2 regions of the Paraliobacillus sp. X-1268 genome follow, and region 1 is predicted to be linked to the other one. Evidence: riboswitches for the same ligand, from Rfam matches in the RefSeq annotation. Region 1 holds a riboswitch; the other holds the start of a gene.
The links. Region 1 has a riboswitch for FMN ahead of ribD (bifunctional diaminohydroxyphosphoribosylaminopyrimidine deaminase/5-amino-6-(5-phosphoribosylamino)uracil reductase RibD). Riboswitches for the same ligand answer to the same signal wherever they lie in the genome.

Region 1 (16,799 bases):
ATTTAATGGGTATGTTAACAACCTTAAAAGGTTTGCCACTTGCATACAATAAAGATATGCAAGAGGATAAAGAAGGTATGTTTGATACAGTAGAAACGCTCAAAGGTGCTTTAGCGCTTTTTGCACCAATGATTGAAACAATGGATGTAAAAAAAGAAAATATGTATCAAGCTGTTGCCAAGGATTATTCCAACGCAACTGACTTAGCTGATTATCTAGTTGGAAAAGATCTTCCTTTTCGTGAGGCACATGCAGTGGTTGGTCAAACAGTACTATATAGTATAGAAAAACAAAAATATTTACTAGATTTATCAATAGAAGAGTTTAAGCAATTTTCAGATGTAATCGAACATGATATTTATGATGTATTAGAACCAAAAGCGGTTGTTAATGCACGAAATGTGGCTGGTGGTACAGCTCGTAATCGCGTCGAAGATCAATTGAAACAAGCTAATGCACTCTTTGACCAAAATATAGAATGGATTAATACAAAAGCACAGTTAATTGATTCATTAGCTGTCACAGATTAATAGACGAATACAATAGAAAACTAGCTGCGGCTAGTTTTTCCTTAAAAATAAAATGTATATTTATAAGTTATTCAGTATATTTATTACTTGTACGGATCTGGAGGGAGAAATCATGACAGAAGAAATAGGTTATCTTGTTTTAAATACAGGGGATGTATTGGAAGGAAAATGGCTTGGAAAACCTATTTCAAAAGAAGGTGAAATGGTTTTTAATACCGCAATGACAGGTTATCAGGAAGTAATGACTGATCCTTCTTATGCTGGACAGATTGTTACGTTAACATATCCGTTGATCGGTAATTATGGTTGTAACGATATAAGTAAAGAAAGTATCCACCCAGCATTAGCGGGGTTAATTATTTCAAATGCCTGTGATACACCAGAGCATTATCAGTCTAGCTATTCAATTGTGGAGATGATTAACACGTATGAAATTCCAGCCTTATATGGAATTGATACACGTGCATTAACGCGTATTATTCGTGAACATGGAGAAGTGTACGGTAAAATCACATCAGATATTAAAGATGTCCCGACATATTGTCAAGTTGACCCAACTATCGTTCAAAAAGTATCCGTTGATAAAATCCAACAATTGACCGCGTTACATGTACCTTCCTCCTTTTTAAGACAACATATGGTAGTAATGGATTTTGGTTATAAACACTCGATCACACAATCATTATTAGAGTTGGGTTGCGATGTAACAGTCGTTCCTTATAATACAACGCTCGAAACGATTATCTCTCTAAAACCTGATGGTATTATTTTAACAAATGGTCCAGGGGATCCTAAAAGTCTGACACCACAATTATCGACAATTAAGCAGGTTGCAGAAATGTATCCTACATTAGGGATTTGTTTAGGACATCAGTTAATTGCATTGGCATTTGGTGGCTCAACAAAACGTTTACCTTATGGTCATCGTGGTAGTAACCATCCAGTCAAAAACTTGTTAACTGGAAAAGTAGTAATAACGTCACAAAATCATGGTTACGTTGTGGACGAAGCTTCTATAAATCAGAATGAATGGAACGTTTCTTATATAAATGTAAATGATAAATCAGTCGAAGGATTAAAGCATAAGACAAAAGATGTAATGACAGTTCAATTTCATCCAGAAGCACATCCTGGGCCAATTGATACACATCATATTTTTGTTAACTTTATTGAACAGTTAAGCGTAAAAGGGGAGAAACAGCATGCCTAAGTTAGATTCTATAAAAAAAGTAATCGTGATTGGCTCTGGTCCAATCGTGATCGGGCAAGCTGCTGAGTTTGATTATGCCGGTACACAAGCATGCTTAGCATTAAAAGAAGAAGGTATTGAAGTGATACTGGTCAACAATAATCCAGCTACGATAATGACCGATGAAAATATTGCAGATAAGGTTTATTTAGAGCCACTGACACTTCTTTCTTTAACGAAGATTATTGAAAAAGAAAAACCAGATGGTCTGTTGCCTACGTTGGGTGGGCAAACAGGCTTAAATCTAGCGATGGAATTGACAGAAGCAAATGTTCTAGCAGTAAATAATGTCGAATTATTAGGTACCCCATTAGAAACAATAAAAAAAGGGGAAGACCGAGAAATTTTTAAAGCAATGATGAAAGAGATTGGTGAACCTACTGCAGAAAGTGTCTCCACTACATCTGTGGATGAAGCCATTCGTTTTGCTATGTCTGTAGGTTATCCATTGATTGTTCGCCCAGCATATACACTAGGTGGAGCTGGTGGGGGAATTGTTAAAGATGAAACAGAGCTTAGAAAAATAGTGAAAAGTGGTATGCATGCTAGTCCAATCGGCCAAGTGTTAATAGAACAAAGTGTTAAAGGTTGGAAAGAGATTGAGTACGAAGTGATGCGTGACGATAACGATACGTGTATTATCGTTTGTAACATGGAGAATCTTGATCCAGTTGGTGTGCATACGGGAGACAGTATTGTTGTAGCACCGTCCCAGACATTAAATGATTATCAATATCAAATGTTGCGTACTTCTTCGGTTAAAGTAATTCGCGAGCTCGGGGTTATTGGAGGTTGTAATATTCAGTTTGCACTTAATCCCAACAGTAATGAACACATTATTATTGAGGTAAATCCACGTGTAAGCCGTTCTAGTGCCTTGGCATCGAAAGCTACAGGTTACCCGATTGCACGTATTGCAGCAAAGTTAGCACTTGGTTATCACTTAGATGAAGTGCTAAACCCAATTACGGGAGATACGTATGCAAGTTTTGAACCGGCAATTGATTATATCGCTGTCAAAATACCACGCTGGCCATTTGATAAATTTCATCAAGCAAATCGCTTGTTAGGAACACAAATGAAAGCAACAGGTGAGGTAATGGCATTAGCTCGTAACTTCCCGACAGCAATGAACAAGGCGATACGGTCATTAGAAATTGGTTTGGATTCCCTGTACTTACCTGGGGTAGAAAAATTAACGGATCAAGAGTTGAAGCAGGCTTTAGATCTTGCAACAGATGAACGATTATTTGTAATTGCAGAAGCTTATCGTCGAGGCTATACGATTCAACAAATACATGAGATTACAGAAATTACAAAGTATTTTTTACATGAGATTGCATTAATGATCGAAATAGAAAAAGCACTTGAACAAAAAGCATGGGATAAAGTGTCTGTGCAAGACTTGAAGAAAGCGAAACAATTCGGTATATCGAATAAGCGGTTAGCTAGCTTATGGCATGTAGATACGACTGTTATCCAACAGAAATTAGAAGAAAGTAAGATATTTCCTTCTTATAAAATGGTAGATACATGTGCTGCAGAATTTTCAGCTGACACCCCTTACTTTTATAGTTCATGGAATGAAATAGATGAAGTAGAAGCGTTAACAGGGAAAAGAAGAATGGTCGTATTGGGTTCAGGACCTATTAGAATTGGTCAGGGAGTTGAATTTGATTATTGTTCGGTTCATGCGGCGATGTCGTTAAAAGACCAAAATATTGATGCTGTTGTAGTTAATAATAATCCAGAAACAGTTAGTACCGATTTTAATACGGCTGATCATTTATACTTTGAACCGTTGACAGAGGAAGATGTCCTACAAGTTGTAAAAAAAGAAAAGGCAGAAGGTGTGCTCATTCAGTTTGGCGGACAGACAGCTATTAATCTAGCAGATGGATTAGCTAAACAAGGTGTTAAGATTATCGGTACCGAATTGAGTGTAATAGAAGCAACAGAAGATCGCGATCAATTTTATCAACTATTGAAGAAATTAGATATACCCCATATACCAGGTGATACGGTAATGAGTAAAGGTGATGCGAAAGCAATGGCAGCAAAAATAGGTTATCCTATCTTAATTCGTCCGTCGTATGTTATTGGCGGGCAGGGTATGGTTATTATCGAGGATGAAGCGGCTTTAGTTGCCCATATTGATCAAATAAAAGAAAGCACAAGCCATAATCGCATTTTTCCATTATTAATAGATCGTTTTATTACTGGTAGTGAAGTAGAAGTAGATGCAATATGTGATGGAGAAGATATTTTGATTCCTGGTATTTTTGAGCACGTAGAACGAGCAGGTGTGCATTCAGGAGATAGTGTCGCAATATTTCCGGCACCAAGCTTATCGAAAACAGAGAAAGAAACGATTGAAACATATACACAGAAAATATCAGCAGCATTAAATGTAAAAGGGATTATGAATATTCAATTCGTTATTAGTGCAGATCGAAAGACCATTTATGTTTTAGAAGTAAATCCGCGTGCATCAAGAACCGTTCCTATTGCTAGTAAGGTAACCGGTGTGCCAATGATAGATTTAGCCACACGTGTGCAAATGGGAGAAAAGTTAGATGAGCAAGAATGGAAACTTGGTTTACATGAAGATGTTCCATTCTATGCAGTGAAAATGCCAGTTTTCTCAACAAATAAATTACCTGGTCTTGATCCAATAGTAGGGCCAGAAATGAAGTCTACAGGAGAAGCAATTGGTATTGGTTCAACCGTTGAGGCTGCAATGGCTAAAGCGTTTGGTTGGAAAAATGAATTTTTTCAACCAATTACGAGTGAAAAAAGCATTTATCTCTCATTAGATGAGATTAGTAATAGCCTTATTGAAGCGCTCAACGATATAGAAGGAAAGATTGTTGCTGATCAAAAAACAGCAGATCTTTTAAAAGCAAATAATATAAATGTGGAACAAGTTTTATCTGTAGAGGTAGCTACTGAAGCAAATGATGCGGAAACATTTGTTTTAGTGTGTAGCACGAAATTGGGTGAAGCACATAAACAATTACGTGAAAGCACACTACAGGCAGGTGTGATATGTCTGACAGCCTCTGAAACTTTTGTTGCATACTTAAAGGCAACCACAGGTGAGCAAGAGGCACCTTTTGCCATTAATCATTATCAATTGGATGGTAATAAACTTAATAAAAAGGAGCGTGTGTTACGATGACCGTAGCTGTAAAAGACTTACAAACACAACTGGCTGGAAGAGATTTTCTAACGCTAGCTGATTATAGTAAAGAAGAAATTACGTATTTACTTCAACTAGCCAAAGAAATCAAACAGAAGAAAAAGCAGGGTGAAGTATATCAGCCTTTACAGGGTAAAGTACTCGGCTTAATCTTTGAAAAATCTTCGACTCGTACACGCGTATCCTTTGAAGCAGGAATTTATCAACTTGGTGGAACGGGATTATTCTTAAGCTCTAAGGATATCCAGATTGGTAGAGGTGAACCAATTTCTGACACAGCAAAAGTTTTATCAGGTTATTTAGACGGTATTATGATTCGGACTTTTGCACAATCTGATGTAGAAGAATTGGCTGCTAATGCGAGTATTCCAGTTATTAATGGATTAACAGACCTCTATCATCCTTGCCAAGTGTTGGCCGATTTACAAACAATTGAAGAGGTTAAAGGTCAATTGGCTGGTTTAAAAATAGCTTATATTGGTGATGGGAATAACATGGCACATTCATTAATGTTGGGTGCCGCAACAATGGGTATGCACTTTAGCACAGCTGCTCCAGTTGGATACTTACCCAATCAATCAGTTGTTGATAAAGCAAAAGCGATTGCGAATGGAACTGACATTACCATTACATCTGATCCAATTGAAGCAATTAAAGGTGCTGATATTATTTATACAGATGTATGGGCAAGTATGGGACAGGAAAGTGAACAAAAAGCCCGTGAAAAACTGTTTGCTTCCTATCAAGTGAATACCGAATTATTACAACATGCAAAAGCTGATTATACTTTTATGCATTGTTTACCCGCCCATCGTGGTGAAGAAGTAACTGCTGAGATTATTGATGGGGATCATTCAGTAGTTTTCCAAGAAGCGGAAAATCGTTTACATGCGCAAAAAGCATTGATGGTTGCATTAATGGGATAACGATAATAGAAGTCCTGAATCACTAGATTACTAGTGATTCAGGACTTTTTTTGTATGTTTTTTAGTATTTGAATAATGTTTCAATTGTTTTATTTTGTAAACAACGGGTATAAAAGTAGTGTGAGCAATTTCAAATAAACAAGCTAAATAATATAGAGGAGAGATATCATGAAGAATCAAACACAACATTTTATTAATGGAAAATGGATTGAATCGAGCGGTTCTGAAACGATTGATGTCATAAATCCAGCTACAGAAGAAACAATCGGAACTATTAGTTCAGGAACAACGGAAGATTTAGATAAAGCTGTCAATGCAGCAAAAACGGTATTACCATCTTACTCTAAATCAACGAGAGAAGAGCGTATACAGTGGTTAGAGAATATTGTCGAAGGCTATAAAAAGCGAAAAAATGAATTAATTGAAGTCATGACAGATGAATTAGGGTCACCACTAACTGTTTCTGAAGAGGTTCACTATACCATGGGACTTAATCACTTTAGTAACGCAATTAAAGCATTGAAATCCTTTGAATTTACGGAGGACCGAGGGGGTCATACCGTTCTAAAAGAAACAATTGGTGTGAGTGGTTTAATAACACCTTGGAACTTTCCGACCAATCAGACATCAACTAAAATCGCTAGTGCAATCGCAGCCGGAAGCCCAGTCGTTTTAAAGCCGGCATCAAAAACACCATTTGCTGCAATGATTCTTGCGGATATAATTGATGAGGCTGGTCTACCTAAAGGAGCATTTAACCTTGTTAATGGTTCCGGTTCGGTTATTGGTGATGGAATCAGTACGCATCCGGATATTTCTTTTGTATCCTTTACGGGTTCTGGTGCGGTAGGTGAAAAAATAATGAAAAATGCTGCTGAATCAATCAAGAAAGTAGCACTTGAATTGGGTGGTAAATCACCGCTTATCGTATTAGAAGATGCAGATGTGGATGAAGCTGCTAAATCTGCAATCTCACATATTATGACGAATTCAGGTCAGGTTTGTTCAGCAGCAACAAGAATAATTGTCTCAAAGTCTATGAAGGATGAATTTGAAAAAAGTGTTCAAAAAATTCTACCGACGTTTCCAGTTGGTGATCCTAGAAAAGATGGTATTGCAACAGGACCATTAGTTTCTAAAGATCAATGGGATACGGTACAATCTTACATTGAAAAAGGAATGAAAGAAGCAACGCTACTTGTCGGTGGAACTGGAAAACCAGATGGACTTGAGAAAGGCTATTATGCAAAACCAACTGTATTTACAGACGTATCAAATGATTCTGTTATTGCTCAAGAAGAAATATTTGGGCCGGTAATGAGTATTATTACGTATGATGACCTCGACCATGCAATACAAATTGCCAATGACACGATCTATGGTCTAGCCGGTTATGTAGTAGGTAAAGCTCCAGAAACATTGCGCGATGTTGCTTCAAATATTAAGGCTGGTCGCATTACAGTAAATGATGCAGACACTGACTTTTTAGCACCATTTGGTGGCTATAAGCAATCTGGTATAGGCCGTGAGTGGGGTGACTTTGGAATTGAGGAATATTTAGAAGTTAAATCTGTACATGGCATGCCCTCTTTATAAAAAAGACAGTAGACAAAACCTTTAAGATAACAGGCTGTTATCTTAAAGGTTTTTTTGTATAGTGTGTTCAATATTACTTATATTTACGCTATAATTAGCTTACTGAATTTTCTAAATACCGATTTATTAAAAATATAGGAGTGTGAACATATTGACTAAACGAGCATTAATTAATGTTGATTATACAAATGATTTTGTGGCAGATGAGGGTAACTTAACTTGCGGTGAGCCAGGACAATTAATAGAAAATAAAATTGTAGGATTGACCGAACAGTTTATTGGTGCTGGTGAATATGTGGTCTTTGCTATTGATGGCCATGACGAAGAGGATACCTTTCACCCTGAAACTGAATTGTTTCCACCGCATAATATAAAAGGAAGTTCAGGTCGTGAGCTTTATGGTGAACTACAGTCTTTATATAATCAAATGAAAGATCAATCAAATGTATATTATATGGATAAAACACGTTACAGTGCCTTTGTTGGGACAGACTTAGAGATTAAATTACGGGAACGTCAAATTGAGGAATTGCATATAGTGGGCGTATGTACGGATATTTGTGTGTTGCATACGGCAATAGATGCTTATAACAAAGGTTTTGAACTTGTGATTTATCAAGAAGCGGTAGCGAGTTTTAATAAAGCAGGACATGATTGGGCACTTGAACATTTTATTAATACGCTAGGAGCAACGGTTATTTAACAGTTCCAATGAAATCCTGTTGGCTTATCATCCAAACTCCTGCTATAATTTAATGTGCAGTTTTACTATGTCATATAGACAAATTAAAGGATGATTAAAATCGTGGAAAACCATTCGATTTATCAAGATTTACTTCAACTAACAGCAGAAACTAATATTTTAATAGATGAACTTATAAAAAATCATACGTATACTAAACTAGGCGGAAAAGCAGACTTCTTTGTAACACCAGCTAGTGTAGCTGAAGTACAAGAAATTGTCAGATTCGCTAACCGCGAAAAAATCCCGTTTACCCTATTAGGGAATGGTTCTAATTTAATTGTAAGAGACGGTGGGATTCGTGGTATTGTCATGAGTCCGAAGCGTTTCACTGCTGTGAGACGAGAAGAAAACACGTTGATTGCAGAGAGTGGTGCACGCATTATAGATGTATCGAAGAAAGCATTACAAGAAAAACTTTCGGGTCTAGAATTTGCGTGTGGTATTCCTGGAACAGTTGGTGGAGCGTTATATATGAATGCTGGAGCATATGGTGGCGAAGTGAAAGATTGCCTGAAAAGGGCAGTCGTTGTTAATAAGTACGGTGAAGTAAATACACTTCAGGCTTCTGAATTAGATTTAGGCTACCGTACAAGTAACATTCCAGATAAAGAATATATCGTTTTAGAGGCGCATTTCGCTTTACAACCTGCCTCAGAAAAAGAAATTAAAGAAGTGATGGATGACTTAACTTTTAAACGAGAGTCGAAGCAGCCACTTGAATACCCTTCATGCGGTAGTGTGTTTAAAAGACCACCGGGATATTTTGCTGGTCAGCTGATTCAAGACAGTGATTTGCAAGGAAAAGGTATTGGTGGTGCGGAAGTATCGACTAAACATGCTGGTTTCATTGTTAATAAAGATAATGCGACAGCCTCAGAATACATTGCGGTAATTAAAATGGTCCAACAAACAGTAAAAAATAACTTTAATGTGGAATTAGAACGTGAAGTCCGGATTATTGGAGAAGAGCTTGGTAGGTAGAGAGTGTGTAGCCGGTGAGGTAGGAAATAAGCATAGCCATTTTAATGATGTGGGCTATGCTTATTTTTTCATAAGGGCATTTTTCATTTCCTATATTGCATAAAATATAAAAAGGATGTTTATATATGAGAATTGAATCAGAGAGGTTACGTTTTCGTTTTTATAATAAAGGTGATCTTCCATTTTTATATGCATTAGTTTCTGATCCTAAGATAGTTAGGTATATCGGGAATGGCAAACCGAAAGATAATAGTGGCGCGGAGACATTCTTAAATTGGATTCTTGATACATATGAGCGTAATCCTAATTTAGGCCTACATCTTTTAATTGATAAAAAAAGTAACAAACCGATTGGACATGCAGGTATTGTTCCGCAAACAATTAATGGAGTAAATGAGCTTGAAATAGGTTATTGGATTGCTCGGGATTACTGGCAAAAAGGGTATGGAACAGAAGCGGCATTAGCGTTAAAAGACTATGGAAAGCGGAAGTTAAAAATAGAACGATTTATTGCGCTTATTCAGCCAGGAAACATTGCTTCTCAAAAGGTAGCGAGTAAATTAAACATGGTATTAGAGAAGAGTATTATATTAGGTGGACAAGACGTCCAACTATATGTTACAACGTAAAAATGATTACTGGCTATAGGAAGGATACTTAAGAATGATCATATTAGATCCTCTAATAATATATGTATTTACTATTTTATTTTGGATATGGTTTAGAGGTAACCATTACATAAAAAACAAAAGACATTTTAACTTAATCAAAGAAATAATTATACATCTATTTTTTGTCTATTTATTAGCGGTATCTTATCTAACCATGCGACCATTTTATTTTATAAATGTACTAGCAGAAGAACGGTCTATTAGCTTTGATCTAAACCTCTTTTATAACCTATTAAATATGGCAGATGGCTATCTAATGTTCCAATTGCTTTACTCAGTAGGTAATATCATGCTATTTGTTCCATTTGGTCTTCTCACACCTATCTTATTTAGGCATACCCGGAATTTTTTTATAATACTAATTTTAGGATTCATCTTTTCATTAACAATTGAATTAACACAAGCAACTTTTACACCTACAAGGTATGGAACAGTTGATGATCTATTATTTAATTCTTCTGGAACTATTATTGGTTACATCTTATTTCTGATTATCAGGGCTACTAGTAAGAAAATAACATTACTCCGATTAAACATGAGTGTCGATAAAGGTAAAGGATGAAAAGAGGGAAATCAAATGGAAATAAGACAATTAGTAGCAGATGATGCCTCTGAATACCTTACGAACAGGCTGATTGCACTACAAGAAAATCCGGAAGCATTTGGTTCAAGTTATGAAGAGGAAAAAAACGATTCCATAGAAAAGTATATAAATAGGTTTAAATTATCGTTAGACTCCTTTACTTTTGGAGCTTTTGAACAGTCTGAGCTTATTGGTACTATTTCTTTAGTTAAGGAAACTAAATTAAAGTTAAAGCACAGAGCAAATATTGTTGCTGTTTACGTTAAACCAGAAAACAGAGGTAAGGGATTAGGTAATGCGTTACTACTAAAGGCAATTGAAAAGGCGAAAACTATAAACGAAATAGAACAACTTTATTTAACTGTTTCTGCAAAGAATAGTGCAGCCAAAAAGGTATATAAATCAATGGGGTTTGAAATATGTGGTACAGAAGAAAGATCATTAAAGTATAAGGATACCTATTATGATGCCGATCACATGGTTTTGTTCTTGTAGCAGATCGGAATAGGATCAATTGACTCTTCTTGAATTTTTTTACGTGCAATTTACATAATATCATGTTAAAATATGAACAATTGAATAGGTTTTTCTTTGGGGCAGGGTGTAAATCCCGACCGACGGTGATAGGTATGCGTAATACCTTTAGTCCGTGACCCGGAGCACATTTTGTGCGAAGGTGGATTTGGTGTGATTCCAAAGCCGACAGTGAAAGTCTGGATGGGAAAAGAAAAACAACAATAAACGTATGGAACAGGCATGCGTTTGTTTGCTAACGCTTATCAGAGCTAATCACTCTATTTAGGAGTATTAGTCTATCAAAAAAAGCCCCGGATCATCTTAAATGATCTGGGGCTTTTGTATTTCCGCTATAAGGAGTGGATACTTGTGACAAAAGAGACATACATGGATTTAGCATTATCACTTGCTACGAGCACAATAGGACAAACAAGCCCAAATCCATCTGTTGGTTCAGTCGTTGTTAAAGATGGCAGAATTATTGGAATGGGAAGTCATCTCAAAGCTGGCGAAGGACATGCAGAAGTTCTTGCCATGCAACAGGCAGGAGAAGAGGCAGAAGGTTCGGATGTCTATGTTACCTTAGAGCCTTGTGCTCACTATGGTAAGACACCCCCATGTGCAGAACTACTTGTGCAACGAAAAGTGAAAAAAGTTTATATTGCTTGTGTTGATCCTAATCCAGAAGTTGCAGGAAAGGGAATTGAAATTTTAAAAAAGGCTGGAATAGAAGTAGAAGTTGGTTTGAAGGAAGAAAGAGCGTTAAAGATAAACCAATATTTCTTTTATTATATGAAAAATAAACGACCATTTGTCACGTTAAAAGCCGCGATGACGTTAGACGGCAAAACTGCGACAGCAACTGGCGATAGCAAATGGATTACATCTGAAGAAGCGAGAGAAGATGTCCATAAGCAACGTGCAATACATGACGCGATTATGGTTGGGAGTAATACGATTAAGCAAGATGATCCACGATTAACCACTAGATTGCCCCAAGGTGGTAAAAATCCTATTCGTATTATTTTAGACACAAATTTAATGATTAATCCAGATGCTAAAATTTTAGACAATGAAGCTACCACTTGGATTATTTGTGGTAAAAACGCTGATACAAATGACTTTCAACGTAAACATGCACATGTTAAGTTAATACAATTACAAACTGAAAAACTAGAAATAACTGCTGTACTTGATATCTTAGGAGAACATGGTATTCAATCGTTATATGTTGAAGGTGGCAGTACGTTACATGGTTCTTTTGTTAGAGAAGGTTTATTTCAAGAATGCCATTGGTACATTGCGCCAAAACTATTAGCAGGAAGTGATGCAATTTCTGTTGTCGGCGGTATTTCTCCAAATAATATGAAGGAAGCAATTGATCTAGATATTAAATCGATAGAACAAGTAGGTCCTGATATTAAAATAATTGCACGACCTTTACAGGAGGGAGACTAAATGTTTACTGGGATTATTGAAGAAAAAGGTAGAATGAAGGCGGTAAAGCAACAAGCAAATAGTTTAAAACTTACGATTAATGCAGAGACTGTTTTGGCTGATGTCAAAATCGGTGATAGTATCTCAGTTAACGGTGTATGTTTAACTGTTACTAGTTTTGATACAAAAGGCTTTTCGGTTGATGTAATGCCAGAAACATATCGTTATTCTTCCTTATCAAAATCGGAAATTGGTATGCAAGTTAATTTAGAAAGAGCAATGCATGCAAATGGAAGATTTGGCGGCCATTTTGTTTCAGGTCATGTTGATACGGTTGGAGAAATTGATCGAATCTGGACAGAGGCTAATGCGCGCTATATGGCAATTTCAGTTGATAGTAAGAGTTTACCCTACTTGATGCCAAAAGGATCGGTTACAGTAGATGGAACATCACTTACTGTTTTTGATGTAACAGACGATAGTTTTGTTATTTCTTTAATTCCTGAAACGCAGAAGGCTACTATTTTAGGAGAGAAGACACTGGGAGACCGTGTCAATTTAGAGTATGACATGTTGGCAAAATATATGGAGCGACTATTAAGTACGCGTTTTGCCGAAAATAAATCTGAATCAACAAAAGAAGCATTAACAAAAGAAAAATTACAAAACTATGGTTTTATTGGATAGGAGTGAAAGATAATGCTTAATACGATACCAGAAGCACTAGAAGCATTGAAAATGGGTAAAATTATCATTGTTGTAGATGATGAAGATCGTGAAAATGAGGGTGACTTTGTTTCACTTGCTGAACATGCGACACCAGAAGTAATTAACTATATGGCAAAAGAGGGACGAGGGTTAATTTGTACACCGCTCGCGTCTTCTATTACAACAAAATTAGGTTTGGATGATATGGTATTACGCAATACAGATGCACATGGCACGGCTTTTACGATTAGTGTCGATCATGCCGATACAAAAACAGGAATTAGTGCTTATGAACGTTCACTGACTATCCAGAAATTAATTGATGAGCGATCAGTTGCGCTAGACTTTAAACGACCGGGACATGTTTTCCCTTTATTAGCTAAGGATGCGGGAGTTTTGGAACGACCTGGACACACGGAAGCTGCTGTTGATTTAGCGAGGTTGGCTGGTTCAGCACCAGCGGGTGTTATTTGTGAAATTATGCAAGAAGACGGCACAATGGCACGGTTACCAGAATTGAAAGCTATTGCCGAAAAGGAAAACATGGCGATTATATCGATTCAAGATTTAATTGCCTACCGTAAAAGATATGATAAATTAGTGGAAAAAGAAGTGGAAATTGACCTTCCAACAAGTTATGGTGATTTTAAATTAATCGCCTATACAGAAAAATGGACTAGGAAAGAACACTTAGCACTATTGAAAGGTGAAATTGGGACAGAAGACATCCCGCTTGTCAGGGTTCACTCCGAATGTTTAACAGGTGATGTATTTGGTTCTAAGCGTTGTGATTGTGGACCACAACTGGAACAAGCATTAGAAGAAATTGAAGCGGCTGGTAAAGGTATACTTATTTATATGAGACAAGAAGGTAGAGGTATTGGTCTATTAAACAAACTAAAAGCCTATAAATTGCAAGAAGAGGGCTACGATACAGTTGAGGCAAATCATCAACTTGGTTTTCCAGATGATCTTCGTGATTATGCTGTTAGCGCTCAAATGTTAAAAGATCTTGGTGTAGGTAAATTGGCGATCTTAACGAATAACCCACGTAAAATATCAAGTATGACTGAATACGGGTTAGAAGTGGTGGAGCGTAGATCTATTCAAATAGAAGCTAATAAAGATAATGAGAAATATTTAGAAACAAAAAAATCAAAATTAGGCCACCTTTTAAAGGGCTAGGAGGTAATTAGTATGGGTAAAACATTTGAAGGAAATTTAGTAGGTACGGATTTAAAGATTGGAATTGTAGTAGCGAGATTTAATGAATTTATTACGAGCAAATTATTAGGTGGAGCAGAGGATACATTAAGACGTCACGGCGTATCTGAAGATAATGTAACAATCGCTTGGGTACCAGGTGCTTTCGAAATTCCATTAGTCACAAAACAAATGGCTGCTTCAGGTAAGTATGATGCAGTAATTGCACTAGGAACTGTCATTCGTGGATCAACACCACATTTTGACTATGTATGTTCTGAAGTTACTAAAGGCGTAGCAAGTGTATCAATGGAATCGAACTTACCTGTCATCTTTGGCGTGTTAACAACAGAGACAATTGAACAAGCAATTGAACGTGCAGGTACAAAAGCAGGAAATAAAGGTGCAGACGCAGCAGTATCAGCAATTGAAATGGCTAATTTAATGCAAGTGTTAAGATAATCTAGAAAATAAGAAGAAGTGATCTGTTGATAACGATGCAGGTTGCTTCTTTTATTTTTATTATTTGTGCAATCTTTTAATGCAAAAAAGCATTGCTTTAACTTTAAAGCAACACTTTTAACATATGGACTATAATAATTCTTTAATAGCTTCTTCTATGTCTTCTGGTTCTGTTTTTGGTGCAAAGCGCTTAATAACTTTTCCTTCTTTATTAACAAGGAATTTCGTGAAGTTCCATTTTACTTGATCCGTCACCATACCTGGTGCTTCTTTTGTTAAATATCGAAATAGGGGATGGGCTGATTTACCGTTCACATCGATCTTGCTAAACATAGGAAAATTAACACCATAATTCATTTCGCAAAATTCCTGAATGTCGTCGTCTGATCCTGGTTCCTGATTCATAAATTGATTGCTTGGGAAGCCTAATATTTCTAGACCAGCTTTATTGTACTTATCATAAAGCTTTTGTAATCCTTCATACTGGGGTGTAAACCCACATTTACTTGCTGTGTTTACAATAAGTAAGACTTTCCCTTGAAAATCAGCCATGGATTTGTCTTTTCCTGTAATTGTCTGTACTTTGTAACTGTATACCGTCATCAATCTTCCTCGCCTCCCTTTACTTATCAATTACTTTAAAAGATAGCAATCGTTCCAGTTAAAGTCAAAATAAACGTCTTACAGTTTATGAATAAGAAAGAATTAATATGAGATAGTAAATTTGATCTAAAAAAACCGATTCAACAATAAAATAAATTGTTGAATCGGTTCTAATGAAGTTAAATTGTTTGTGTCACGCCATTTTCTTCTTCAATTCGTTGTAGTCTTGCTTCAATTTCTTCTTGTGTTAAATCATGTTCTGCTACGTACATGTTTCGTGGAGAGACACGGCACTCGTGTGTACAGCCACGCATATATTTATGCTCATTATCTTCCGAGCAAAGAATTTGTTTATTACAGACAGGATTGGCGCAATTCACATAACGCTCGCAAGGTTGTTCATCAAAATAATCTTTCCCTACGATGACATGTTCTTTGCGATTTATTGGTACACTGATGCGCTCATCAAATACATACATTTGGCCATCCCATAGTTCGCCTTGAACCTCAGGGTCTTTTCCATAAGTGGCAATTCCACCATGGAGTTGATTAACATCCTCAAAACCTTGTTCAACTAACCAACCTGAGAACTTCTCACAACGAATACCACCAGTACAATAAGTTAGTACTCGTTTGCCTTCAAGTTGTTCTTTGTTTTCCTCCACCCAATTAGGTAGTTCACGGAAATTGTGAATATCGGGACGAATCGCACCTCGGAAATGCCCAAGATCATATTCATAATCATTGCGCGCGTCAATAACTACAGTGTTCTCATCGCGCATCGCCTCATAAAATTCCTTTGGTGATAAATAATTTCCAGTGATTTTCCGGGGATTAATATCATCTTCCAAACGAAGTGTTACTAGTTCTGGCCGTGCACGTACATGCATTTTCTTAAACGCATGACCTTCAGCTTTATCAATTTTAAATTTCATATCAGCGAAACGAGGATCCTTATGCATTTCTTCGATATATTGATTTGTTGCATCAATTGGTCCAGAAACGGTACCATTCATGCCTTCTTCGGCTACTAAAATACGGCCTTTTAGTCCGAGTGAATTACAGAAATCTAAATGCTCTTTTGCATATGTTTCAGGGTCTTCAATGTGTACATAATTATAGTACAGTAATACATGATACTGTTCCTTTTTTTCCATTGTGTTTACCACCTATTCATTCGTATTTGCAAGATACGTGTGTAGAGGTGAATATTATATATTGTCTCTTGCAAGCACATATTATACAAAAAAAAGATATTTTTTTCAACTTTTTCGTTAGGTAAGTTGAAATTAAAATCCAATTCAATTAGTTGATTTTTTTATGTAACCGTAGTACATTTGTATTGTAAGAGCAATTGGGAATGGTATATTTCTTTGCGATATTGATA
Region 2 (16,799 bases), on a different contig from region 1:
ATTAATTTATTTGCTCTTATATACTATATAAACGGCTCGCATGATGGAATAGTTTCATTTATTTTAAAGGTTGTTTTTAAAAGCTTATTGTTTATGACTAAATTAACATAGACTACGACGTAACGTTCCTTGCGCCGGAATTATCATCAACTGTGACATAACAGAATCTCCTGACCGACCCGCTACTCAAGTGAAATTGACTCCCTTTCCGCAGGCACGTCTTCAGCTAACTCGGAAGAAAAAACGCTTCCGAGTGGATCTTCAGCCCGTGCTGTTCCTGCAGGAGTCTCGCCAATTTCACTTGATACGCTAGTTTTGAAACACTGTAATAATAAGAGTATAGATTGCCTTGTTATTAATTGAAACGACAGTTAGAAAAACTAACAATTATAATACATAAGTACGTCGAAAAGATCCGCTAACCAGCGAAGGAAGCAAATGGATGACACTCCTGTGGGAACAGCAAATGTTTTAGGGTGGGATGAGTAATCGCAATCCCACAAGTTGAAGATCCACTCGGAGAGCGACCTTTGCTTATCCGAGTTAGCTGAGACTGTGCCCACGGAAAGGGAATCCATTTGCTGACATAGCGTGTAAGGAGGTTTCACTATGTCACAGTTTCTATCAAATTCGTCTATTGTAAAGTAAAATATTTGCGAAAAGAGTTATTTTTAATAAGACTAATCTTAACAAAAGCGTCTTATATTTTTAGATTTCCCGCAAAACAAAAGAAAAAAGCGACTATCTATGATAGTCACTTTTTCTAATTATTGTGCTTGTGCAGTTTTCTTTTGGGATTCTGCTACTACGTCTTTTATTAAACAACGACCACGTCCATGTGGGATACACATTGGTGTACCAAACATTGGATCATAGGTTACGTCACATTTCATTTGAAATACATCATGAACCATATTGCAACTAATGATTTCTTCTGGTTTCCCTTGTACATGGACCTTTTTATCTTTAATTGCAACGATATGGTGAGCATAACGACAAGCAAGATTCAAATCGTGCAATACCATTACAATGGTACTATTATGCTTTTCATTTAATTCAAACAACAGATCGAGGATTTCAATTTGATGGGTCATATCTAAGTAAGTAGTAGGCTCATCTAATAAAATAGTATCCGTTTTTTGCGCTAAAATCATTGCAATCCAAGCACGCTGTCGCTGTCCGCCTGATAGCGAATCAACTGCCCGGTATTTTAAGTCCATCATATTGGTTGATTCTAATGCTTCATTTACTGCATCATCATCTTCACTCGACCATTTATTAAAAATGCTTTTATATGGATGGCGTCCTTGTTTAACTAAGTCTTGTACTGTCAAACCTTCTGGACTTATCGGACTTTGCGGGAGAATAGAAAGTTGTCTTGCCACTTCTTTTGTTGGCATTTTCGCAATGTTTTCTCCGTTAAGCACGACGCCACCTTCTTTTGGCTTTAAAAGTCTTGCCATTGAACGAAGTAAGGTAGATTTACCGCAACCATTTGCACCGATGAAAACTGTGATTTCACCTTTAGGTACAGTCATATTTAAATCATCTATAATAACATCATCACCGTATCCTAGTGTTAAATCTTTCGTAGCGATCGTTTCCATTTGCAATCTCTCCCTCACGAGCGTTGCTGATTTATATCAGAAAAATAAGTAACTGTATTTCAAACTATATTGTAAGTAGTAATATTTTTATCAGTAACTCTAGTTTATTGGCTATTAACTAATTCGTCAATGATTTTGAGAATCTTTATCAATTAATTTTATCACTCGCTTCGGGAAATCCGACTACATATTACCATTTTCTAATGATAAATCAAGTATGTTATGAAGCGACACCCAGTGGATTCCATCGGTTGTTTCTAATTTAATTTGTTGTTGCATTCCATCTATTTTTTTTACTTTCCCAATAATATATAGTGGTTGATAAGGGTCAAACACTTTAATTTTAATTGTTTTGTCAAAATACGTAGCTTCTGCAACTAACTCAGAAAAAAGCATTATTTGTTGTTCATCTAAAATGGGTTTTACCTGTTTTTTTAATTCTTTTTGATGTGCTTGTAAGACTTGTTTATGTTCAGGGAGCATCATTCTGCTTGATTCCCACATCAGATTGTATCCAGGTGTTAATTTATTTGGCTTCATCTATAATCCCGCTCCTTTATCATGTCCGCCAATCTTGCCCGCTCGTACATGTGCTTGCCCTGCCTCCATAAGAGATGAAGCTCGCACAATCGCTGTAGGTCCATATTTTTGATAAATACCGTCCATCGTTTCATTTAATCTAACTTTTTCTAAAGTATCATCGAATAAAGATAACTGATAAGCATCTGCTATTTCTAACTGCGATAAAGTTATACCAATACTCCTGACAGGTAGACCGTCCCAATACTTGTGAAATAACTGTAAAGCTACTTGATAAATATCGACACCAAAGGATGTTGACGTAGCTAACTTCTTTTGACGATTAAATCCAGTTGATACTTCCGAAGCACTACCTTGTACATGGATTGAAACAGTCTGTCCTATATAGTGGTGTGCACGTGCTCGACGTCCAACTTCTTCACTTAGTTCTAGTACAATAACTTTAATCTCATCTAGTTTTTGATAGTCCCTTGGTAGTGTCATATGATGTCCTACTGCTTTTTGTTCTTGATGGGTAGTGGGTGTAACGGGACTTTCATCGATACCATTTGCTGTACGCCATAACAATTCTCCGTTTATTCCCCAGCGCTTTTGCAACCACTTCACAGGGTGATTAGCTAAATTACCAATCGTATGTAGCCCCATCTTCTGCAAATGTGCTTCCATTCTTCGTCCCACACCAAATAAATCACCAATTGGAAGTGGCCATAATTTTTCTTGTAAATTACTTTGATCTAATCGAAATATTCCGTTCGGGGATTTTTTTGCAAATGCATCACAGGCCATTTTAGCCAACACTTTGTTCGGTCCTATTCCTATTCTTGCTTTTATCCCAACATCCTCAAAAATAGTTTGTTGGATTTTTTCCGCTATTCGTTGTGGTGTACCAAATAAATGTTGACTACCAGTAATATCAATAAATTGCTCATCAATAGAGTACACTTCAATACAATCAGTAAATTGTTCTAAAATCTTTGTGATTTGATAGGAGACATCAATATACAACTGCATACGCGGTCTTACAATTATTGCTTCTGGACATTTAAGTTGTGCTTCCCATAATGTTTCAGCTGTTTTAATCCCATATTCTTTTGCAATTGGGCATGCAGCTAAAATAATGCCGCTTCTTCTGGATGGATCACCAGACACCACAAGTGGCTTATTCTGATAGTCTGGGTTTGTTGCCTTTTCAATGGAGGCGTAGAAAGATTGCATATCAACCAAAAAAATAACTTTAGACATTCTTAACATCTCCCAAAAAGAACCTACGTTCGTATGTATAGTATATACGAACGTAGGTTCTTTTATCAATGGGAATTGTTTACTCTATTCTTTTATGTAACGATCAAGTTGCTTCACTAATTGATGGCGGAGCAGCTTATTAGAGGCATTACGAGGTAAACTTTCCACTATATAAAAAGCCTTCGGGACTTTATACTTTGCTAATAATTCTCTACACTGTTGTTTTACTAAATCTAAATTCAGTTTATCTTCAACTATAAGAAAAGCTACTGGAACCTTGCCCCACTTGGGATCTTCTTGACCAACAACTCCAGCCTCTTTAATTCCATCTATACTTCCTAAAACGTTTTCTATTTCAGCGGGATAAACATTCTCCCCACCAGAGATGATTAAATCCTTTCTTCGATCAACAACATATAAAAAACCTTCTTCATCAAGATAACCTAGATCACCAGTGGCAAGCCAACCTTGACGTAAGACAGTTTGATTGGCGGATTCGTTTTGATAATAACCCTTTGTCACCATTGGGCCTTTCACAAAAATTTCACCAATTTCTAATGGATTGGCTTCTTGCTTGTCATTCATCACTTTCATTTGCGCGGTAAAAAGAGCCTTTCCTGCTGATCCAATTTTTCTTAATGCTTCATTCGGACTTAAGGTTACAACTTGCGAACTCGTTTCGGTCATTCCGTATGTTTGAAAAACTGGAATGCATTTTTTTCTTGCCTTTTCTAACAAATAAGCGGAAGCTGGGCCTCCACCAAGTAACATACATCTAAATTCTTCTGGATAGCTTTTAGTAGCCAATTTCTCCATTAAGCGATCTAACATAACTGAAACAACAGAAACGATTGTAACACCTTTAGCCATAATCGCTTGATGAATATCCTCCACTTCAAATTTCTCTAGTAAGTAGATTGGCATACCATAAATAACGCTCTTCATTAGTAACGAGAACCCACCAACATGGAATAACGGTAAAGTTGCTAGCCATTTATCTTGCTTATTAATACCTAAATTTAAAGCAGAAGCAATTGCACTCGACCAATGATTACCATATGTATGGACAACACCTTTTGGTTTTCCTGTCGTTCCAGACGTATAAATAATTGTAAATATATCATCGAGATTCAATTCTTTTTTTAAATCACTAGCTATTTCTGGTTGTTTTTCTACTGTTAAAAACGAGACAACTTTTACGATACCTGAGTTCACTAACCCTTCCAAATAAGATTGATCTTCGGTTGTAGTTATAAGATACCTAACGTTTGCATCATCTAGTTGAAAAGCTAATTCACTTTTAGAAAGACGTGTATTAAGTAAAACAATAACTGCACCCAAATATGATAAACCATGAATAGCTATAATCATCTCAAGACTATTTTTAGAATGAATAGCAACATGTTCACCCTCTTGCACTCCGAGAAATCGAAGCTTTTTAGCGAATTTTTGTGCACGGTCTCGAAGAATAGAAAATGTGACCGGAGCAATTAAAGGTGATTCAATTGCGGTTTCATTTGGTGCAAGAGTTGCTTGTTTGTCTAACCAATGAGGCATTTTTTCAATCATTACTCAATATCCCCTATCTCACGTAGTCGCGTAATTAAATCTTTTTAACACCGGCTACTTGCTTAATCTCCTTTTATGTAAGAAAGAGACGAACATTTTCTTTCCCATGCTCGTCTCTTGTTTGATTAATATATTAAGGAAAACGCGGAAACTGTTTAAAGTCTGGATCACGTTTCTCTTTAAATGCGTCACGGCCTTCTTTCGCTTCGTCTGTTGTATAATAAAGCAAGGTCGCATCTCCACCCATTTGTTGCATACCTGCTATACCATCCGTATCTGCATTTAGAGATGCTTTAATGAAACGTAGTGCAGTTGGAGATTTCTCTAACATTTCTTGACACCACTGCACAGTTTCAGCTTCCAATTGCTCTAATGGAACAACTGTATTAACTAAGCCCATATCCATTGCTTCTTGTGCGCTATATTGGCGACATAGAAACCAAATTTCTCTTGCTTTCTTGTGCCCAACGATACGTGCTAAATAGCCAGCACCATAACCAGCATCAAAACTACCTACTTTAGGACCTGTTTGACCAAAGATAGCATTATCAGCTGCAATCGTTAAATCGCAGACAATATGTAAAACATGCCCGCCACCAATTGCATATCCTGAAACCATTGCTACAACAGGCTTTGGAATAACACGAATTAAGCGTTGTAAATCTAAAACATTTAAACGTGGAATTTGGTCATCTCCTACATAACCACCGTGACCTCGAACCTTTTGGTCACCACCTGAACAAAATGCATCATCTCCAGCACCTGCAAGAACGATAACACCTATATTTGAATCATCTCGCGCATGTGCGAATGCATCAATAAGTTGATGCACTGTTTGTGGACGAAATGCATTGCGTACCTCTGGTCGATTAATTGTTATTTTAGCAATTCCATCATATGCGTCATATAAAATATCGCTATATTCTCTTACACTTTCCCATTTTACTGTCATCGTTATTCCTCCATATCATTAATAAAATCTTTTACTATTGTATCAAACTTTTCCTTTTGTTCCACATGAACTGCATGACCTGCATCAGAAACAATATGTAGCTGTATTCTTTTTGAACGCTTTGCCATCTTTTTAGCAATTGTAACAAACTTATCATCTAACGCGCCCACAATGACCGAAACTGGTACAGAAATCGTTGCTAATTGATCCCACCATGAAGGTTGCTTTCCTGTTCCCATACCACGTAAAGACGATGCAAGTCCCTTTTTAGATTGTGCTAAACGCTCGTTTCTTATTTCATTTTTCACTACATATGGTAACGCTTGTTGTGTAGCAAACAATGGCAAGCTCTCCCATTGATCAACAAACGCCTGTACGCCCTCTTTTTCTATTTTCCCTGCCCAGCTATCGTCTTTTGTTTGTCGAGCTACTTGTTCATTTGGTGAATCGAGGCCTGGTGAAGCACTCTCTAATGTTAGGGAGGCAACCTTTTTAGAATGTAAAAGTGTAAATGATAAAGCTGCCCTACCCCCCATCGAATAACCAATCAGATGAACTTTCTCTATCGCTAATTGATTAAGGATCAAGGCCAAGTCTTCACAGAAGTCTTCCATACGGACAGGCTCATTGCATTTCGTTTGACCATGGCCAGGTAAATCAATCGCAATACAACGATAAGAAGAAAAAGATTCAATTGTATTACGCCATGTTTTATGACTTCCAGTAAACCCATGTAAAAAAAGAAGCGGGATGCCTGTGTCTTCACCATATTCTTCTATCCAATAAGATCGATCATTTACGGTTAGGTCCATCATACTCTCCCTCCAAATGGCTAGCAATAGTTTGCCATTTTTCTTCATGCCAAGCAACATTATCGCTGCGATCGGTTTTTAATTCAATAACCGAAAGACCTTCTGTTTGATAGCTTTTTTCTAATGCTAGCTTGAAGGTTTGCCAATCAGTTGGGCTTTCATACAGTCCTTCATATAACTCTACCACATGAGAAAAGTCCAAATCCATCGGTGTACCAAATAACTCTTCATAATGCGGCACATCTTGTTTAGCCTGTGGTAAAAAGGAAAAAATACCGCCACCATTATTATTGATCAAAACAATCGTTATGTTCAAGGAATAGCGCTTTGTCATTAACAAGCCATTTTGATCATGAAAAAAAGATAAATCACCTAGCAATAATGTTACGCGCTCAGCAGAAGAAGCTGCACCTAGAGCACTAGATGTCACACCGTCAATTCCATTAGCACCCCGATTTGCTAAAATACGAATTTGTTTGTCCGTATTAAACCAAAAAGTATCCACATCACGAATCGCCATGCTGTTTCCAACGAAAAAGGTGCTATTATTTGGTATGATTTCTTCAATGTACTGGACAACATCTCCCTCTGTTATTACTTGAGAAGCACTTTTTTGCAAAACTTTTTTTGCGATACTGTTTCCTTTTTGCCACTCCTTCAACCAATTTTGATCAAAATAAGGGACAGGATTTGTTATTAATCCTTGACAAAAAAGTTGTGGATCCGCGTATATCACAGTAGATTGATGACCAATAGGTTCACGATATCCTTCTGCTTCTTCTACTACGTAATGATCAATTTGCGGATTTTCCTTTAACCACAATGTATAAGGTTTCGATACAGGTTGAGCACCGAAACGAATAACAAAATCTGGTCTAAATAGATCTCTTGTTTGTTTATGCTTTAAAATAGCATCATAACTCTCAATCACATTACTTTTATCATAATCACCTGAACGTAATTGTGATAATGGATCAGCTAATAATGGTAATTGCCACGCATTTGCTAGTGCAATGATTTCCTTTTGAGCCTGTTGGTCTTCCATAGGCCCACACACAATAAGACCTTTTTGCTTCGTTAAAAATTGTTTATGTAAAGCTATTAACTGTTCCGCTGAAAGCTGTTTCTTCCCTTGTTTCACTTCCAGATGTGCTGTTTCTTTATTTTCACCCCACAAATTATCCAATGAAAAATCTGGCACTAAAGGCTCTCGAAAGGGGAAGTTGACTTGCACCGCAGCACGATTAGCTGTATTTGCAATTTTATATGCAGCTGCCGCCTTTCCTCTCACATAATTTCCCTGCTGATCTGTTAATTCAGGTAGACTCATATCATGAAACCATTTTACATAATCGCCATATAAATGTATCTGATTAATGGCTTGTGGGGCCCCTACATCTCTTAGTTCATGAGGACGATCCGCCGTTAGTATAAGTAATGGCACCCTACTGTAGAAAGCTTCAATAATTGCTGGATAATAGTTAGCTGCTGCTGTACCAGAAGTACAAACAAGTGCAACAGGACGTTTCGTTTGTTTGGCTATACCAAGTGCAAAAAAAGCAGCAGAGCGTTCGTCCATATTAATCCAATGCTTGACAGACCGATAGGCCGCAAAAGTCATGGCAAGTGGTGTTGATCGAGAGCCTGGCGAAATGACTACATCTCTCAATCCATTTTGATAAAGTTCATCAACAAAACTGGTAACGTAGCGTGTTAAACTTTCAGTATGATTCATGCATTACAAACCTCCCAAGGCTGTCAGCATCGGTGTGAACTTCATCATTGTTTCTTCATATTCCTCTTCTGGAATTGAGTCTTTTACAACACCGCACCCAGCAAACAATGTTGCTTTTTTATTCTTAACGACTGCAGAACGAATTGCTACAGCAAATTCTCCATTTGCATACGCGTCCAACCAACCAATCGGAGCGCCATACCAACCACGATCCAATGATTCAAATTCCCGAATAAAAGTCAATGATGCTTCTCGCGGTAAACCACCTAATGCCGGTGTCGGATGAAGATCACTTAAAACATCAAATATCGTGAAGCCTTCCTTGAGTTTTGCTACCACGGGTGTATATAAATGTTGTAAGTTCTTTAATGGATAAACAACTGGTTCATCGGGAATATCAATTGCTTCAGAGTAGGATTCTAATGCTCCACGAATCATATGAACAACATGATTATGCTCTTCTCTATTCTTCTTATCTTCCCATAGCGCCTGTCCAATTTTTTCATCTTCTTCTTTTGATTTGCCACGCGGTGCAGTTCCTGCTAAACACGCTGAAAATAACTGTTGATTATCAATACGTACTAATCTTTCTGGTGTCGCACCGACAAAACAATCCTGTTCTTTTTCAATCGCAAAAACAAAACTTAATGTTTGATTACTTGTTAATTCTTTTAAAATAGAAACAATAGCTGGCGCTTCAGCAAAGTCCACTTCCATTTTTCTTGCTAATACAATTTTAACCGCTTGTCCTTGATTAATTTTCTCTGTCGCTTGTTTCACCAGTTGTTTCCACATTACTGCATCGCTCTCCAATTTGTTTTTAAGAATTGGTAGCTCATGTTCTAGTTTACGTGGCGAAATAAGTATATCTTTTTGTTTTTCAATCTCGTCTCGTAACTGTTGATTCTGATCTGAGTCTTTTATTTGCAAATTAACCGTGAAATAAAAATCATCTTTGTCTTTCGTTAACAAATAAGTAGGCACGCGAAAATAGCTACCATTAAAATTATCCCATAGTGGTGTTTTGCTACTGGTAGTATCAAACGGAAAAGCACCAATCGCGATTGGACCTGTGCCAGGCTGTTCATACTCATTATAAATAATAGCTTCTTCTAAAAGCTTTTTCCATTGATTTTCAGTATTTTGATAATAATCATCATCTGCATGCATAGAAATTGCTGTTCCAGCACCAACTAAATAAAAATCATCTGGTACGCTAGCCCAAAATAAACGATTTCCTTCTAGATACTTTGCTTGTTCAAAAAAAACATGCGGATCAACTGGATCAATTTTTTCTGTGAAACTTAGCATTTGTACAGTATTGTTATTTATCTTTGCTTTTTTTATTGCCTCATCTAATAAAAGATCTAGTTGTTTTTTTTCTATTTCAATCATGTGTGCTTACCCTCCAATAATGATAGGGGTTATCTATTAAGGCATTGATCCATAATATTACGATATATCTATTCACTATTTTTATTAACTTAAAACTTTCCCCTTTTATATTTTATGCTGTTTTTCAATCTTTCTCAACAATCATGATTATTTACCAATAATTTATTATTCAATTTGATTGACACGACTTCTTTCCTTCTCTAAACTTATAATGATATTATAGATTATATTAGCGTAATTATCAGGTTTAAAGACAAGATAATAAAAAGAATTTGTGCGTTAAACGTTAGTTAGGAGAGAAATAAGGATTATGCAATCATTACAAAATAATACCATAAAATCAACTTTGAACGAAAAACCAGGTTTTCATGTATGGTGGAGGCTACTTCGTCCACATACTTTAACTGCATCTTTTGTTCCAGTATTTATCGGGAGTATGTTAGCTATACTAGATGGCTCAATTAATTTCTTGCTTTTTTCTGCCATGCTTTTAGCTGCCATGCTTATTCAAGCAGCAACGAATATGTTTAATGAGTATTACGATTATGTACGCGGACTCGATAACGAAAACTCTGTTGGAATCGGTGGAACAATCGTCCGTGATGGAATTGCAGCCAAAACTGTATTAACTCTGGCTTGTAGTTTCTTTGCATTCGCCATGTTATTAGGTGTTTATATTTGTTTAGAATCTAATTGGTGGGTTTGTGCTGTCGGTCTGTTTTGTATGTTAATTGGTTATTTATATACCGGTGGGCCATATCCAATTGCGTCCACACCGTTTGGAGAAATTGTTTCTGGATTTTTCATGGGTACAATGCTAATCGGATTTAGTTATTTCGTACAGACAATGGAAATATCAAGTGACATGCTTTTAATTTCCATTCCTGTAGCGATATTTATCGGGCTAATTATGCTTTCTAATAACATTCGTGATTTAGAAGGTGATAAAGCGAATGGTCGTAAAACAATCGCTATCTTACTTGGGCATGAAAAAGCAGGCAAATTGCTTGGCTCATTATTTTCTATTAGTTACCTTTTGACTATACTATTTATTGGTGTTGGACTTCTACCATTATGGTCAATAATTACATTACTGAGCATAAAAAAAGCGAAACAAGCTATAAATGGATTTAAAGGAAAAACCACAAACGTCGAAATGATTCCAGCTATGATAGCAACGGCACAGACGAATACAATTTACGGCTTTCTACTAGGTTTATCTTTGTTAATACAGATCTTTATTCCTTTTTCTTTATAACAAGTAGTAAATATTAAACAAAAGCAGACATTGAAATTGTGTCTGCTTTTTTCATAAGAAAGGTGGTATTTAAATGGATTTAGATGGAACATTAATGCAAGCATTGGAAATGGAAGTTATGATAAGTCAGGCAGATCTAGTTGAAATTAAAATGCCTGTTAACGAAAAAACACGCCAACCAATGGGTTATTTACATGGCGGTGCAAGTGTGGCACTAGCTGAATCAGCGGCAAGCATCGGCGCCTTATTAAATGTTGATCCGAGTAAATATAATATTTTTGGAGTTGAAATAAATGCTAATCATATAAAAAGCAAGCAGAATGGTTGGGTGATTGCTCGAGCAAAACCTGTACACATTGGTAGAACAACGATGGTATGGCAAATTGATATTATAGATGAATCAGATCAATTAATTGCTACCTCACGCTCTACAATAGGAATTGTAGAGAAACGATAATTTTTAATTGATTGAATTATTCCGTTTTATTCGTTTATCTGTGTTTTCGACCGATTCGAGCTGTGTTCGCTCGATTACAGTATACAACTGAAAAAGCTGGCCTCCCTTTTCAGGGAAAGCCAGCTTTCATTTTATATTTTTTATCCTATCATTGCCTTTTTCTGATCAATCCATGGTTTAAGCTTAATAAATAACGGAACAAAAAGCACTGCTAGAATAATTCCCTTCACGACGTTAAATGGTAAGACACCAACGATAACTGTACTTAACTTCACTGTACTACTCATTGTTTCCCAGCCCATAAACCAGCTATACGCTGGTAAAATAACAAAGTAATTTAGGACACTCATGCCTAAAGCCATCACGACAGTACCAGTTGCCAAACCTGAAACGAGACTCTTATTTCCTTTAAATTTATGATATAACATCGATACAGGAACAACGAATAACACGCCAGCGATAAAGTTTGCAACTACTCCAATTGGATCTCCAGCACCTGTAAAGATTAAATATAATAAGTTTTTAATTGCTTCGACAATTATCCCAGCCATAGGTGTAAACAATAGTGCTGCGATTAATGCCGGAACTTCACTAAAGTCAATTTTTAAATATGGTGGTAAAAAAGGTAATGGAAAGTTAATAAATAATAATACCAATGAAATTGTACCTAATAGAGCAAGAATAATTAATTTTAATAAGTTTGATGATTGCGATTTAGTTGTTTGCAATCTCAATTCCTCCTTCATCTTTATCGATTCTAATCTTGATGAAGGCAGAGCAATACTTTAGACATTATAAAAACCCTAAAACCAAATGGGGGCTTTTAGGGTTTACACATATCAAGAAATAAAGGTATATAAATATACCAAATTTTGCTCCTTATCTTCTCCCATCCAGACTTTAACTGTCGGTCCCGGATTTGCACCAGGTCCACCACTATGAAAGTGGGTCACGGACTAAAAGCGATTTAACGCTTATCACCGTCGGTCGGGAATTACACCCTGCCCCGAAGATAGAATCGATATTTAATTAATTATATTATACAATAAGTTAAAAAGTTTGTGAAGTCTTTTACATGTGTTTTTTTTCACAAAGTTCATATTTCATAAAAATACTTTTATTCATCCAAGGGATTTAAGCTTTCTTTCCCTGTCATACCTGCAATCATCGCAACTAATAAATCAATTTCTTCATCGATATCTTTAATACTCGCCGTTTCAACGGGAGAATGCATATAACGTAGCGGTAAGGAGACTAGACTCACTGGTACTCCACGACCAGTTAAGCGCATTTTGTCAGCATCTGTTCCTGTCATGCGGGGAGTCAGCTCATACTGCACGTCCATATTTAACTGTTTTGCAGTTTTCTCTAATAAGATATTCATTTTACGATTAATTGGTGCACCTTTCGCTAAAACTGGGCCACCATCTAACCGAATATCACCATGTTTGTTTTTATTAACACTTGGATAATCAGTAGCGAACGTTACATCACAAGCAATCGCCATCGTCGGTGCAATTCCTGCTGCTGCAAAATAAGCGCCACCCATGTTCGTTTCTTCATTCACTGTACTAGCCGCATAGACACCTACCTTTAAATCTTTATCAGAAAGTCTACGCAATACCTCAGCAACGATAAATGCACCTGTACGGTTATCTAAACCTCGTCCAGTTATGTACCGATCCATCAATACTTCTGGTTCGCGTTGATAAACCGCAAGATCACCAATTTGCACAAATGCTGCGATTTCTTCTTTTGATTGTGCACCACAATCTATAAAAAGATCTTCCACATCAAAGTCACCTTTTATACCACCATGATGTTGAGCGTTAACACCGATAACACCAGTGATTTTCTTGCCATAACCTAAAACATCTACCTTCATGCCAACAGCCGCTTTTGGATTAATTCCACCCATTTTATCAAAATATAAAAAACCTTGTTCATCTAAACGATTGATTACAAGTGCAATTTCATCACTATGACCAGCTAATAAAATTTTAAAATCAGCTTCTTTATTCAACACACCTATTACGTTACCTGCATGATCTGTCATGATCTCATCAGCAAAAGGCTCAACATAACGCATCCATTTTTTTTGAATCTCCATTTCCATACTTGATGGAGATGGTGTTTGTAATAGTTCCATTAAAAACTGTTGTCTCTCTTTTTCCATTTTTGTATGACCTCCTAAATAATCTATTATCATCATATCAAATTTTTTGGTAAATACTAATCTTTAACTTTAATTTTTGGATAGGAAGTGAGAAATTGCACCTTTATAAATTTTGGCAGTATTATTTTCGTTTACCTAGTTTACTACGATTACTAGCGACAGTATTCGTACTAATGTTTAGCTTTGGGCTCCTTATACACTTAATCGAACCCGAGCACTTCACTACTATTTTTGATGGGATTTGGTGGGCATTTGTAACAGGATCAACGGTTGGTTATGGTGATTATATCCCATTAAGCACATTAGGAAAAACACTTGGCATTCTTTTAATTCTAACTGGTGGAGGGGTTGTAACTTTTTATATGGCAACCATTTCGGCTACAACAATCAAACAAGAAGAGTCCCTTTCAAAAGGTGATATTACATTTAAAGGAGAAAATCATATTATCTTCATCGGTTGGAATGAACGAACAAGACAGCTACTCGAAATGATGCATAAACATCATAAGAAGGAGGAGTTTGTCTTAATTGATCATTCGCTAAATCAACTTCCCTACAAAGACCATAACCTTCATTTTATTCATGGTGATCCAACAGCTGATGAAGTCTTACAAATGGCTAACGTGCAGGCTGCTAAATATGCAATTGTGACAGCTGATCCTGCAAAAAAGGAACGTCAAGCAGATCAAACAAGCATCTTAACAACAGTAGCATTACGTGGAAACAATTCAACTATTCAAATCATCACAGAAATACTTACAAAAAGCCAGATTTCTAATGCGAAACGTGCTGGTGCAGACGCAATTATACGTTCCAATGACTTTATGAGCACCTTGTTTTATCATGAAATCTTTCGAACATCATCAGTACAACCATTCGAATTATTACTAGAAATACTATCGAATCAACAATTTTCTCAATGTGCTTTACCTGAAAAATTAGTAGGAAAAAACTTTTTAGAAGTATCCGATTACTATGTTTGCTCAGAACGCTTACTTATCGGAATAATTTCTAATGGGGAAGTGCAATTAAATCCATCTTTTGAACAACCTTTAACTGAAAAAGACACACTTCTTTTGTTAGAAGGCATGTAAAAAGGCTCTCAATTTAATGAGAACCTTTTTTACTATACCTTATAATCTTTTCTCTAGTTCTTCTTTTTCTTTTTCAAACCCTGGCTTTCCAAGCAATGCGAACATATTCTTTTTATATGCCTCAACACCTGGTTGGTCAAATGGATTAACACCTAGTAAATAACCACTAATTGCACATGCTTTTTCAAAGAAATAAACAACATACCCAAATGTATAAGCATCTAATTTAGGTAAATGAACAATTAAGTTTGGTACTTGACCATCTGTGTGTGCAAGCATCGTACCCTGGTAGGCTTTTTCATTTACAAAATCAACTGTTTCACCAGCAAGATAATTTAAACCATCTAAATCTTGTCCATCTTTTTCAATCGTAATTTCAGATGGAGATTCAAGTACATGTAAAACTGTTTCAAAAATATCACGGCGACCTTCTTGTACGTATTGTCCTAATGAGTGCAAATCAGTTGAGAAGTTTGCTGAAGAAGGATAGATCCCTTTAAAATCTTTTCCTTCACTTTCACCAAATAATTGTTTCCACCATTCAGAGAAGTACTGTAATGATGGTTCATAATTAATTAACATTTCAATTGTTTTCCCTTTATTATATAACACATTACGAACAGCTGCATATTGGTAAGCAGGATTCTTATCCATATCTGGTTCACTTAAGTCCTGCTGCGCTGCTTGTGCACCTTTCATCATTGCATCGATATCAACACCACTTGCAGCTATTGGAAGTAAACCTACAGCTGTCAAGACAGAATAGCGACCGCCAACATCATCAGGAATGATAAATGATTCATACCCTTCTTCAGTAGCCAATGTTTTCAAAGCACCTTTTGCTTTATCTGTTGTTGCATAAATACGGCCTTTTGCTTCTTCCACACCATATTTTTCTTCTAAAAATTTACGGTAAATACGAAAAGCTAAAGCAGGTTCTGTTGTTGTACCACTTTTTGAAATAACATTAATCGAAACATCTTTATCTTTTAATAAATCAAATAAGTCATTCATATATTTTGAACTAATACTATTACCAACAAAAATAATCTGAGGCGTATCTCGTTGTTCTTTAGGCAACGCATTATAAAAAGAATGAGTTAACATTTCAATGGCAGCACGTGCACCTAGGTAAGAACCACCAATTCCAACTACTAACAAGACGTCAGAATCTGATTTTATTTTTTCTGCAGATTTTTTAATTCGTGCAAATTCTTCTTTATCATAATTTTCCGGAAGATCTATCCATCCAAGAAAATCACTTCCAGCTCCTGTCTGGTTATGTAACATATCATGCGCCAATTTTACCGGTTCTTTTAAATAATCTAATTCATGTGTACCGAAGAAAGATAACGCTTTATCATATTCAAAACTTACATGTGTCATTCTTAACCCTCCATTTTTTATTAACTTTTACTATACTAAATGTACCTAAAGATACCAGTTAAATCAAGTAAGAATAATAAGTAAGTGTTAGGAATGGTGACATTGTAAAGAAAAATATCTTTTATTCATTAAAAAATACTTCGCTTCGCATATTTTCGGCAAAATTAGTTAGGCTATAGAAGAATTAAAAAAAAGGAGGAGTTTATTTGAACACGATACAACGTATTACATTACTTCTTATTATAGTTGGTGCAATTAATTGGGGACTTATCGGATTGTTTCAGTTTGATTTAGTCGCTGCTATTTTTGGAGGCGGCGAACAAAGCGGTGCATTTGCACGTGTAATTTATACGCTAGTTGGTATTAGTGGGCTAGTTTGTATATCATTGTTATTTAAACCATCTGAAGAAACAGTTGGTGCTAGAAGTCCCCAACCCGAAAAATAAATATTTAAAAAAAGCCTTTCAGAATTCTGAAAGGCCTTTTTTCTTATTTTACTTTTTGTTAAAAGATTGTGAGCGTTCTTCGGACTGTTCAATCCACTCGTTTAATTTATCTTTTAATGTGTTAAAACCA

Region 2: linked by a shared signal. The riboswitch ahead of D2K62_RS16700 (ECF transporter S component) and the one ahead of ribD (bifunctional diaminohydroxyphosphoribosylaminopyrimidine deaminase/5-amino-6-(5-phosphoribosylamino)uracil reductase RibD) in region 1 are both predicted to bind FMN.

The regions. Positions count from the first base shown of each region.
Region 1 covers NZ_QJSK01000018.1:21,748-38,546, forward strand. Annotated here, with positions in the region: gene argH (argininosuccinate lyase) at 1-530, shown strand, start outside; gene D2K62_RS15150 (carbamoyl phosphate synthase small subunit) at 643-1,740, shown strand; gene carB (carbamoyl-phosphate synthase (glutamine-hydrolyzing) large subunit) at 1,733-4,960, shown strand; gene argF (ornithine carbamoyltransferase) at 4,957-5,907, shown strand; gene D2K62_RS15165 (aldehyde dehydrogenase family protein) at 6,076-7,503, shown strand; gene D2K62_RS15170 (cysteine hydrolase family protein) at 7,652-8,206, shown strand; gene murB (UDP-N-acetylmuramate dehydrogenase) at 8,306-9,229, shown strand; gene D2K62_RS15180 (GNAT family N-acetyltransferase) at 9,355-9,858, shown strand; gene D2K62_RS15185 (VanZ family protein) at 9,893-10,462, shown strand; gene D2K62_RS15190 (GNAT family N-acetyltransferase) at 10,478-10,978, shown strand; FMN riboswitch at 11,067-11,216, shown strand; gene ribD (bifunctional diaminohydroxyphosphoribosylaminopyrimidine deaminase/5-amino-6-(5-phosphoribosylamino)uracil reductase RibD) at 11,369-12,457, shown strand; gene ribE (riboflavin synthase) at 12,458-13,123, shown strand; gene D2K62_RS15205 (bifunctional 3,4-dihydroxy-2-butanone-4-phosphate synthase/GTP cyclohydrolase II) at 13,136-14,329, shown strand; gene ribH (6,7-dimethyl-8-ribityllumazine synthase) at 14,342-14,809, shown strand; gene D2K62_RS15215 (glutathione peroxidase) at 14,939-15,412, opposite strand; gene trhO (oxygen-dependent tRNA uridine(34) hydroxylase TrhO) at 15,592-16,569, opposite strand.
Region 2 covers NZ_QJSK01000024.1:14,067-30,865, reverse strand. Annotated here, with positions in the region: gene D2K62_RS16750 (ABC transporter ATP-binding protein) at 768-1,607, opposite strand; gene D2K62_RS16745 (YolD-like family protein) at 1,791-2,147, opposite strand; gene D2K62_RS16740 (DNA polymerase IV) at 2,148-3,389, opposite strand; gene D2K62_RS16735 (o-succinylbenzoate--CoA ligase) at 3,474-4,958, opposite strand; gene menB (1,4-dihydroxy-2-naphthoyl-CoA synthase) at 5,092-5,910, opposite strand; gene menH (2-succinyl-6-hydroxy-2,4-cyclohexadiene-1-carboxylate synthase) at 5,913-6,725, opposite strand; gene menD (2-succinyl-5-enolpyruvyl-6-hydroxy-3-cyclohexene-1-carboxylic-acid synthase) at 6,703-8,457, opposite strand; gene D2K62_RS16715 (isochorismate synthase) at 8,461-9,852, opposite strand; gene D2K62_RS16710 (1,4-dihydroxy-2-naphthoate polyprenyltransferase) at 10,163-11,110, shown strand; gene D2K62_RS16705 (PaaI family thioesterase) at 11,184-11,567, shown strand; gene D2K62_RS16700 (ECF transporter S component) at 11,708-12,295, opposite strand; FMN riboswitch at 12,445-12,585, opposite strand; gene D2K62_RS16695 (M20/M25/M40 family metallo-hydrolase) at 12,685-13,743, opposite strand; gene D2K62_RS16690 (potassium channel family protein) at 13,839-14,837, shown strand; gene D2K62_RS16685 (glucose-6-phosphate isomerase) at 14,877-16,223, opposite strand; gene D2K62_RS16680 (DUF378 domain-containing protein) at 16,430-16,669, shown strand; gene yugI (S1 domain-containing post-transcriptional regulator GSP13) at 16,718-16,799, opposite strand, start outside.